Regions from separate parts of the Streptomyces thermoviolaceus genome, predicted to be linked through region 2. Evidence: riboswitches for the same ligand, from Rfam matches in the RefSeq annotation. Region 2 holds a riboswitch; the other holds the start of a gene.

Region 1 (5,449 bases), 2.4 Mb from region 2:
CCTCATCGGCAACGGCACGTTCGCCCTGCTCACCCACCCCGGACAGCGTGCGCGCCTGCAGCGGTCGCTGGCCGCGGGGGAGCGGGAGCTGCTGCAGACCGGCGTGGAGGAGCTGCTGCGCTTCGACGGCCCCGTCGAGATGGCGACCTGGCGTTTCGCCACCGAGCCGCTGACCATCGGCGGGCAGGAGATCGCCCCCGGCGATCCGGTGCTCGTCGTCCTCGCCGCCGCCGACCGGGACCCGGAGCGGTTCGCCGACCCGGACACCCTGGACCTGGCCCGGCGCGACAATCAGCACCTGGGGTACGGGCACGGCATCCACTACTGCCTGGGTGCCCCGCTGGCCCGTCTGGAGGGGCAGACGGCGCTCGCCACCCTGCTGACCCGGCTGCCGGACCTGGAGCTGGACGCGGACCCGGCCGAGCTGCGCTGGCGCGGCGGCCTCATCATGCGTGGCCTGCGGACTCTTCCCGTCCGCTTCACCGCCCGTGCATGAGGCCGGGCCGCGGGCGGGCTGACACTGCGGAATGTGACGGAGCCTCAACTATGTGATGTTCATGTGATCTCTGCGGCATGAACTTGTGATGAGCGTTCGGATGGCTTACGTTCACGCATCGGCGTGGCGCCGAGCACATCCCGCCGCGCGTTCCCTGTTGTCGGGTGAAAGGTTGCTGCATGCTCTCCGGGAACGGTCGTCACCGACGCCCCCGGCAGGCTCCCGCCCTGCTCGTCACCGCCGGCGTCACCGGATCCGCCATCGCGCTCCCGCTGATCGGGGCCTCCGCCGCGAACGCCGCCGACGGCACCACCTGGGACAGGGTGGCGGAGTGCGAGAGCGGCGGCTCCTGGAGCGCCGACACCGGCAACGGCTACTTCGGCGGCCTCCAGCTGTCCCAGGACGACTGGGAGCAGTACGGCGGACTCGCCTACGCCCCCAGCCCCGACCAGGCCAGCCGGTCCCAGCAGATCGCCGTGGCCGAGAAGATCCTCGCCCACCGCGGTCCCGGCGCCTGGCGCACCTGTGCGCTGCTGGCCGGGCTGACCCGGGGCTCGGGTGCGGCGAAGGTGGACACCGGTGTGGGCGGCAGCACCTCCGGTGACACGGACCTTGCCGCCGGATCCCGCTCCTCGCACTCCGGCGACCGCGACGGAGAGTCCTCTTCCGCCGACTCCTCCGACGCGGCGACGCCGTCCGCCGGGACGGACGACCCGGGCGTGAGCGACCCCGGCCCGTCGAACTCCTCGACTCAGGACCCGGACTCCCCGTCCGCTCCGCCCGCTTCCTCCCCTTCGGAGCACACCTCCACCGATACGTCCCCGGGGCGCGCCGGTTCGGACTCCGCCACGCCCTCCCCCGGCGAGACGGGCAACCCGGCCACACCCGGCACATCGGCAGGAAACGGAGCAACCGTGCCCGGTGCTCCCTCTGCGACACCTACCGCTCCCGACCGGGACGAGTGGGACGGCTCCGGTCAAGTCGTCGGCGCCTCCGCCCTGGTGGACACCGGCGCACTGGGCTCCGGCCGACACCGCGGCCCGAGCGCGGACGAGAGCGACGCCCGCGCCCGGGAAGCCGCGACGGGGCGGCATGCCTCCCGCGGTGTCACCGGCGGCACGTACACGGTCCGTTCTGGCGACTCCCTGTCGTCCATCGCCGACTCCTTCGACGTCCACGGCGGGTGGCAGGCGCTGTACGCCGCGAACAAGAGCACCGTCGGCGCCGACCCGGACTACATCGTCGCCGGTCAGCAGCTGGATGTACCGGGTCAGAACGCTCACGTCGGGCACTAGTTGATGGGGTGTTTCGCACCGATTGCCGCGTTCGGCGAAAGTGTGGGATGAGTCTCAAAGGCCTGGATCGTCTTTGAAATTCCGCCCACCGGCTGTCTACGGTCATGTCCGCTCGCCACCGCGGGCTCCCGGCTGCCGCACGCCGAATCCTGCCGGCGGCCGCCCGGGAACAGTCGTCGCATCGCGCGCCGCAGGCAGGAGCGGGGGACCCAAGGTAAGTGCCGCACCGTGTCGTCGACGGAGCGGCTGGGGGTGAAGCCGTGCCTTCTTCCGGGCACGGCCGGGCAACTCGACCGGCCCGAACCCGACAGCTCACCTCGCAGGCGTCGGTGAGGGGATCCTTCCATGCTGTTTTCCGGCAAGGGCAAGCACCGTCGTCCGTCCAAGGCCACCCGTGCCGTCGCGCTCGCCGGCGTCGCCGGCGCGGCCGTCGCCGGCCCGCTGCTGGCGGCGGGCAACGCCTCCGCCGCCACCGCCTCCGAGTGGGACGCCGTCGCCCAGTGCGAGTCCGGCGGCAACTGGTCCATCAACACCGGCAACGGCTACTACGGCGGCCTGCAGTTCGCCCAGTCCACCTGGGCCGCCTACGGCGGCACGGCCTACGCCCCGCGCGCCGACCTGGCCACCAAGGCCCAGCAGATAGCCGTCGCCGAAAAGGTCCTCGCGGGTCAGGGCAAGGGTGCCTGGCCGGTGTGCGGCAAGGGCCTGTCGAACGCCGCCTACACCGGCTCCACCGCGCCGTCCTCCCCGGCCGGCGGCACCAGCGGCTCCGGCAGCTCCCAGAAGAGCACCACCACGACCCGGTCCACCGAGCAGCAGCACGCCGACCGTTCGGCCACCCGCACCGCTCCGGAGAAGACCGTCACCACCCCGAGCGGCCGGCATGTGGCCAAGGGCGACGGCGAGTACACGGTGGTCCCCGGCGACACTCTCAGCTCCATCGCCGTCGCCCACCACGTCAGCGGCGGCTGGCAGAAGCTGTTCGAGCTGAACCGTGACATCGTCGAGGACGCCGACCTCATCTACCCGGGGCAGCAGCTGCACCTGAAGTAGGCAGCGGCCCCGCCCCCGTCCCCGCGGCTCCCCGCCCCGGCGCGTGTTCCCCCGTACGCGCCGGGGCGGGGTCGTGCGGGGCGAGGAAGGACGGGAGGAAGGCCGGGAGGGAGGCGAGCGCCGGCGCACAGGGCCGGCGATCCCCGGGATCGGTGCTCTCCCGGACCCGGCGATCCTTCGTACCCGTCGACGCCCGACCCTTTGTTCCGAAGCGGAACAATGTGTACTGTCACTCTGTCCGAGGGACGGTCGGTCGGCCGACCCGCACCCCTGGACGGTTAGGCTCTAGTCGCAAGGCTCACCAGCCCCGCACTTCCAGCGTCACATCCACGAAGGAGATGCTCGTGCCGTCCATCGACGTCGTCGTAGCCCGGGAAATCCTGGACTCCCGAGGCAACCCCACGGTCGAGGTCGAGGTCGGCCTCGACGACGGCAGCACGGGGCGTGCCGCCGTTCCGTCCGGCGCCTCCACCGGCGCCTTCGAGGCCATCGAGCTGCGCGACGGTGACCCGGGCCGCTACCAGGGCAAGGGCGTGGAGAAGGCCGTCCTCGCCGTGATCGAGCAGATCGGCCCCGAGCTGGTCGGCTACGACGCCACCGAGCAGCGCCTGATCGACCAGGCCATGTTCGACCTGGACGCCACCGACAACAAGGGCTCGCTGGGCGCCAACGCCATCCTCGGTGTCTCCCTGGCCGTCGCCCACGCCGCCGCCGAGGCCTCCGACCTGCCGCTCTTCCGCTACCTGGGCGGCCCGAACGCGCACCTGCTGCCGGTGCCGATGATGAACATCCTCAACGGCGGCGCGCACGCGGACTCCAACGTGGACATCCAGGAGTTCATGATCGCGCCGATCGGTGCCGAGTCCTTCTCCGAGGCCCTGCGCTGGGGCGCCGAGGTCTACCACACGCTGAAGAAGGTGCTGAAGTCCAAGGGCCTGTCCACCGGCCTGGGCGACGAGGGCGGCTTCGCCCCGAACCTGGAGTCCAACCGGGCCGCCCTGGACCTCATCCTGGAGGCCATCAAGGAGGCCGGCTACACCCCCGGCGAGCAGATCGCCCTGGCCCTGGACGTGGCCGCCACCGAGTTCTACAAGGACGGCCGCTACGTCTTCGAGGGCAAGGAGCGCACCGCCGAGGAGATGACGGCGTACTACGCCGAGCTGGTCGAGGCCTACCCGCTGGTCTCCATCGAGGACCCGCTGAGCGAGGAGGACTGGGAGGGCTGGAAGGCCATCACCGCCCAGCTCGGCGACAAGGTCCAGCTCGTCGGTGACGACCTGTTCGTCACCAACCCCGAGCGCCTGCAGAAGGGCATCGAGGAGGGCGCCGGCAACGCCCTGCTGGTCAAGGTCAACCAGATCGGTTCGCTGACCGAGACCCTCGACGCCGTCGAGCTGGCCCAGCGCAACGGCTACAAGTGCATGATGTCCCACCGCTCCGGCGAGACCGAGGACGTCACCATCGCCGACCTGGCCGTCGCCACCAACTGCGGTCAGATCAAGACCGGCGCCCCGGCCCGCTCCGAGCGCGTCGCCAAGTACAACCAGCTGCTGCGCATCGAGGAGATCCTCGACGACGCCGCGGTGTACGCGGGCCGCAGCGCCTTCCCGCGCTTCAAGGGCTGAACCGCACCCCGCACCGCACCGCGAGCACGGCCTGACGCCGCCCGGCCGGCGCCGCCCGGCCGGCGCCGCGCGGGCCGTGCTTCGCCCGTCGTGCGTACGTCCCCGTACCCGGTCCCGTACCGTGTCCGGGGACGTACGCGTGTATGAAGGACGCCGGCAGCAGGCAAGGGGAGGCGGAAGCCAGATGGCCGTCAAGGACCGGGACCGGTTCTCCACCGCGACCAGGCTCAGGCTGCTCGGGGAGCAGACCGCGGCGCGGGTCTACCGCTCCCAGAGCCGCCGGCAGGCCCGCCGCTCCCGCCTGACCGGGCGCGCCGCACTGCTCGCGCTGGTGGTGTGCTCCCTGGTGGTCGCCCTGGCCTACCCGATGCGGCAGTACGTCTCCCAGCGCGAGGAGATCGCCGACCTCAAGCGGCGCAAGCAGCAGGCCCAGGAGCGGGTCGAGCAGCTGCGCGACCTCAAGGCGCGCTGGCAGGACGACGCCTACGCCGAGCAGCAGATCCGGCAGCGGCTGCACTACGTCAAGCCCGGCGAGACCGGATACACCATGATCGACCCGGGCGAGGCCAAGCAGTCGAGAGCCGAGCAGAAGACGGCTCCCCGCCCCTGGTACATCAACCTCTGGCACGCCGTGGACACCTCCGACGCGGCCCGCCACTGAACCCACAGGAAGACCCACCCACAGGCATGGACACCCCTCCGCCGCCCACCCCGCGCACCGAACCCACCGCCGAGGACACCGAGGCCGTCCGGCTCCAGCTCGGCCGGCCCCCGCGCGGGCTGCGGGCGATCGCGCACCGCTGCCCCTGCGGCCGGCCCGACGTCGTGGAGACGGCGCCGCGGCTGCCCGACGGCACGCCCTTCCCGACGCTGTACTACCTCACCTGCCCGCGCGCCGCCTCGGCGATCGGCACGCTGGAGGCCGAGGGCGTGATGAAGGAGATGACCGAGCGGCTGCGGCAGGACGAGGACCTGGCCGC
Region 2 (5,449 bases):
GCCGTCGACCAGCGGCACCCGCATCGAGAAGGGCTGGGCCATGCGCACCAGGGCGTCGTAGATCGACGCGTCGCCGTGCGGGTGCAGCTTGCCCATGACCTCGCCGACGACGCGGGCGCACTTGACGTAGCCGCGGTCGGGGCGCAGGCCCATCTCGTTCATCTGGTAGACGATGCGGCGGTGCACCGGCTTCAGACCGTCGCGGGCGTCCGGCAGGGCACGCGAGTAGATGACCGAGTACGCGTACTCGAGGAAGGAGCCCTGCATCTCGTCGACGACGTCGATGTCGAGGATCTTCTCCTCGTACGAGTCGTCGGGCGGCGGGGTCTTCGTGCTGCGGCGGGCCATCGCTGCCGGCTCCTTGCTGAAGCGTGACGGGATCTGACGCGGACCATTGTGGACCGCCCCACGGACAACACCGACCGGACCCCGCCCCGCCCGCCGCTTCCGCACCACGGTCCGCGACCCCACGGCGTCGGTGAACTCGCCATGCGCACACCCCCGGTCACGCGCCCCTCGGCCGCTTCCCGAGCCCCTGTGCACCTCCGTCGGGGTGCTCGCTCTCGGCGTACCTCCTCGGGGAACTTCGCCGACGCAGGACGCGCTTGCATACAGTGGCAGGACCGGCAGGAAACGGCGGTTCCCGACCGCCTCCGCGATCGAAGGGACGTACATGCCCATGGGTCACACGGCCACAGCCGAGGCAGGCTCCGGCGGCCTGACAGCGACCGAGCACCGCCTGGCCAACGGCCTGCGCGTGGTGCTCTCCGAGGACCACCTGACCCCGGTCGCGGCGGTGTGCCTCTGGTACGACGTCGGCTCCCGCCACGAGGTCAAGGGGCGCACCGGCCTGGCTCACCTCTTCGAGCACCTGATGTTCCAGGGCTCCGCCCAGGTCAAGGGCAACGGTCACTTCGAACTGGTGCAGGGCGCCGGCGGCTCCCTCAACGGCACCACCAGCTTCGAGCGCACCAACTACTTCGAGACCATGCCCGCCCACCAGCTGGAGCTGGCCCTGTGGCTGGAGGCCGACCGCATGGGCTCGCTGCTGACCGCGCTGGACGAGGAATCCCTGGAGAACCAGCGGGACGTCGTCAAGAACGAGCGCCGTCAGCGCTACGACAACGTCCCCTACGGCACCGCCTTCGAGAAGCTGACCGCGCTCGCCTACCCGGAGGGCCACCCCTACCACCACACCCCCATCGGGTCGATGGCGGACCTGGACGCGGCCACCCTGGAGGACGCCCGCGAGTTCTTCCGCACCTACTACGCGCCGAACAACGCGGTGCTCTCCGTGGTCGGCGACATCGACCCCGAGCAGACCCTCGCCTGGATCGAGAAGTACTTCGGCTCCATCCCCGCCCACGACGGCAAGCCCGAGCCCCGCGACGGCACGCTGCCCGACATCATCGGCGAGCAGCTGCGGGAGGTCGTCGAGGAGGACGTGCCCGCCCGCGCCCTGATGGCCGCCTACCGGCTGCCGCACGACGGCACCCGTGCCTGCGACGCGGCCGACCTGGCGCTGACCGTCCTCGGCGGCGGCGAGTCCTCCCGGCTCTACAACCGCCTGGTGCGCCGCGACCGCACCGCCGTCGCCGCCGGCTTCGGCCTGCTGCGGCTGGCCGGCGCGCCCTCCCTGGGCTGGCTGGACGTGAAGACCTCCGGCGACGTCGAGGTCCCCGTCATCGAGGCCGCCATCGACGAGGAGCTGGCCCGGTTCGCCGAGGAGGGCCCGACCGCCGAGGAGATGGAGCGCGCGCAGGCCCAGCTGGAGCGCGAGTGGCTGGACCGGCTCGGCACGGTCGCCGGCCGCGCCGACGAACTGTGCCGCTTCGCCGTCCTGTTCGGCGACCCGCAGCTGGCCCTGACCGCCGTCCAGCGCGTCCTCGAGGTCACCCCCGAGGAGGTCCAGGAGATCGCCAAGGCCCGCCTGCGCCCCGACAACCGCGCGGTGCTCGTCTACGAGCCCACCGCCGACACCCAGGACGACACCCCGGACGCGGACGCCGCGGCCGCCGACGACAGCGAGGAGACGGCGAAGTGACCGAGCTCGCCACGATGGAGTTCCACCCGCGGCCCCAGGCGGGCGAGGCCAAGCCGTGGGCGTTCCCCGCCCCCGAGCGCGGCACCCTGGACAACGGCCTGACCGTGCTGCGCTGCCACCGCCCCGGCCAGCAGGTCGTCGCCGTCGAGGTGCTGCTGGACGCCCCGCTGGACGCCGAGCCGGCCGGTCTGGACGGCGTCGCAACGATCATGGCGCGGGCCTTCTCCGAGGGCACCGACCGACTCTCAGCGGAGGAGTACGCGGCCGAGCTGGAGCGCGCCGGCGCCACCTTGGACACGCACGCCGACCACCCCGGCGTCCGCCTCAGCCTGGAGGTCCCCGCCTCCCGCCTCGCCAAGGGCCTCGGCCTGCTCGCCGACGCGCTGCGGTCCCCCGCGTTCGCCGAGTCCGAGATCGAGCGCCTGGTGCGCAACCGGCTCGACGAGATCCCGCACGAGCTGGCCAACCCCTCCCGCCGCGCCGCCAAGGAACTGTCCAAGGAGCTGTTCCCGGCCGACTCGCGCATGTCCCGGCCGCGGCAGGGCACCGAGGAGACCGTCGCCGCGATCGACGCGGCCGCCGTCCGCGCCTTCTACAACCGCCATGTGCGCCCCTCCACCGCCACGGTCGTGGTGGTCGGCGACCTGACCGGCATCGACCTGGACGCGGTGCTCGGCGACACCCTGGGCGCCTGGACCGGCGCGCCCGCCACGCCGCGCCCGGTGCCCCCGGTGACCGCCGACGACACCGGCCGCGTGGTCATCGTGGACCGTCCCGGGGCCGTGCAGACCCAGCTGCTCATCGGCCGCATCGGACCGGACCGGCACTCCAGCGTGTGGCCCGCCCAGGTGCTCGGCACCTACTGCCTGGGCGGCACCCTCACCTCCCGCCTCGACCGGGTGCTGCGCGAGGAGAAGGGCTACACCTACGGGGTGCGGGCCTTCGGCCAGGTGCTGCGGTCCGCGCCGGACGGATCGGGCGCCGCGATGCTCGCGATCAGCGGCTCCGTCGACACCCCGAACACCGGGCCCGCCCTGGACGACCTGTTCACCGTGCTGCGCACCCTGGCCGCCGAGGGCCTGACCGACGCCGAGCGGGACAACGCCGTGCAGAACCTCGTCGGGGTGGCACCGCTGAAGTACGAGACGGCGGCCGCCGTGGCGAGCACCCTCGCCGACCAGGTCGAACAGCATCTGCCGGACGACTACCAGGCCACGCTGTACCAGCAGCTCGCCGTCACCGGCACGGTGGAGGCCACCGCGGCCGTGGTCAGCGCCTTCCCGGTGGACCGCCTGGTGACGGTCCTCGTCGGTGACGCGGCGCAGATCGAGGAACCCGTGGCCGCCCTGGGCATCGGCCCGGTCACCGTCGTCCCGGCCGAGTGACGGCATCGGTGACGGCATACGTGACGCCCTAGCGGACCACCGAGCCGGCGGGGCCCTGGTGACCGGACGGTCACCAGGGCCCCGTGGTGTCCCAAATGCGCCGGAGGCTGCCTTTCTGCCCTGTGGTCTGTGCTACAAACTCCCGCTTCGGTTTGGGAATTGACGTGCGCCCCCTTTAGCGTCTCTCCGGCTGTTCGTCGGGCTTCACGCCGCACCCGCGGCACCGGACAGCCATCGCCGAGTCCCCGTACGGCGCGAGCCAGGGGAGCCGGGGACCCATGTCCCGGGGTGAATCGGACGCCCGCACAAGGCCGCGCGGGTGACCGTAGGAGACCTTCCTGCTCCGAACCCGTCAGCTAACCCGGCAGGCGACAGGGAAGGAAAGGACCAGCGTCTGCATGGCGTTCACGCGCGCCACCGGCAAGCACCGCCGTCCCGGGTCGATCCACCGCACCACCGCCCGCGCCGCCGGCGTCGCGGCCCTGACCACCACCGGCGTCGTCGGCACCCTGGCCGCCTCGCCGGCCTTCGCCTCCGACGGTCCGGCCGCCGAGGAGACCGGCCTCAGCCCGGTGATCTCCCTGACCGACGCCCTCGCGGACAAGATCGACGCACAGGCCGTCGCCCAGCGCGAGGCGGCCGACCGCAAGCGGGCCGAGCAGGAGGCCCGGAAGGCGGCCGCCGAGCTGGCGAAGCGGGAACGGGAGGCCGCCGAGCGCGCCGCCCGGGAGGCCGAGCGCAAGCTGCTCGACACCTTCGTGGCGCCGGTCTTCGGCTCCTCCGTCTCCACCGGCTACCACAGCGGCGGCTCCCTGTGGTCCTCCGGCACCCACACCGGCATCGACTTCCACGCCGCCACCGGCACCCCGGTGCATGCCGTCGGCTCCGGCACCGTCGTCCAGACCGGCTGGGGCGGCGCGTACGGCAACCAGATCGTGATCCGGATGGCCGACGGTCACTACACCCAGTACGGCCACCTGTCGTTCATCAACGTCTCGGTGGGCGAGCAGGTCGTCCCCGGCCAGCAGATCGGCCTGTCCGGCGCGACCGGCAACGTCACCGGACCGCACCTGCACTTCGAGGTGCGCACCGGCCCCGACTACGGCTCCGACATCGACCCCGTCGCCTACCTCCGCCAGCACGGCGTGGACGTCTGACGCGCACCGGCGCGGCGAACGGCTTCGGCGCCGGAACGGTCCTGACGCCCGAACGGCCTCGACGCCGCGCGAACGCCCCGGCTCCCACGGAAAAGCCCCGGCCGCAACCGCGCGCCGGGGCTTTTCTCCGTTCCGTACGCGCGCCGCGGGCGCGTTGTCCAAAACCCGCCCATGAAAAACAGTTCCCCGCCGCAAATAACGGTTTCCTGCCTTAGAGTCGGCCCCAGAGTTCAGTGAACTCGCGCGCCTCGCACGGCGCGAGGCGGAAATGACGACGGTATGCAGGCGGAGGTCGGTCATGCGCATTCCGGCGCATTCGGTGTGCACGGCGATCCGGGACGACATCGTCGCCGGGGTCCACCCGCGCGGCAGCCGGCTCACGGAGGACGTCCTCGCCCGCCGCTACGGCGTCTCCCGCGTCCCCGTGCGCGAGGCCCTGCGCACCCTGGAGGCCGAGGGCTTCGTCGTGACCCGCCGGCACGCCGGCGCCTGCGTGGCGGAACCCACCGAGCAGGAGGCCGCCGACCTGTTGGAGATGCGCCTGCTGCTGGAACCCCTGGGCGCCGCGCGAGCCGCCCAGCGGCGCACCGAGTCGCATCTGAAGGTGCTGCGCGGCCTGGTCAGGCTGGGCCGGGAGCGGGCCGAGCGCGGCGCCGGCGAGGAACTGCGCGCGCTGGGCGCCTGGTTCCACGAGACGCTCGTCCAGGCCAGCGGCAGCCCCGCGCTCATCACCGCGCTCACCCGGCTCCGGCTGAAGATCGCGTGGATCTACCAGGTGGCCGCCCCGGCCGACCCCGTGGCCTCGTGGGCCGAGCACGCGGCCGTCGTGGACGCGGTGCGGCGCGGCGACAGCGAGCGCGCCC

What was found. A riboswitch is a leader RNA that binds a small molecule or an ion and turns the genes downstream of it on or off. The one in region 2 is predicted to bind cyclic di-AMP.
Region 1: it holds a riboswitch for cyclic di-AMP, as region 2 does, so the genes downstream of both, OG899_RS16075 (transglycosylase family protein) here and OG899_RS05650 (M23 family metallopeptidase) in region 2, are expected to answer to the same signal.

Annotation. Positions count from the first base shown of each region.
Region 1 covers NZ_CP109280.1:3,655,513-3,660,961, forward strand. The annotation lists gene OG899_RS16065 (cytochrome P450) at 1-496, shown strand, start outside; gene OG899_RS16070 (transglycosylase family protein) at 676-1,791, shown strand; cyclic di-AMP (ydaO/yuaA leader) riboswitch at 1,968-2,132, shown strand; gene OG899_RS16075 (transglycosylase family protein) at 2,137-2,844, shown strand; gene eno (phosphopyruvate hydratase) at 3,189-4,469, shown strand; gene OG899_RS16085 (septum formation initiator family protein) at 4,654-5,130, shown strand; gene OG899_RS16090 (DUF501 domain-containing protein) at 5,157-5,449, shown strand, end outside.
Region 2 covers NZ_CP109280.1:1,280,247-1,285,695, reverse strand. The annotation lists gene OG899_RS05665 (DNA topoisomerase (ATP-hydrolyzing) subunit A) at 1-348, opposite strand, end outside; gene OG899_RS05660 (pitrilysin family protein) at 674-2,044, shown strand; gene OG899_RS05655 (pitrilysin family protein) at 2,041-3,429, shown strand; cyclic di-AMP (ydaO/yuaA leader) riboswitch at 3,655-3,815, shown strand; gene OG899_RS05650 (M23 family metallopeptidase) at 3,828-4,586, shown strand; gene OG899_RS05645 (GntR family transcriptional regulator) at 4,885-5,449, shown strand, end outside.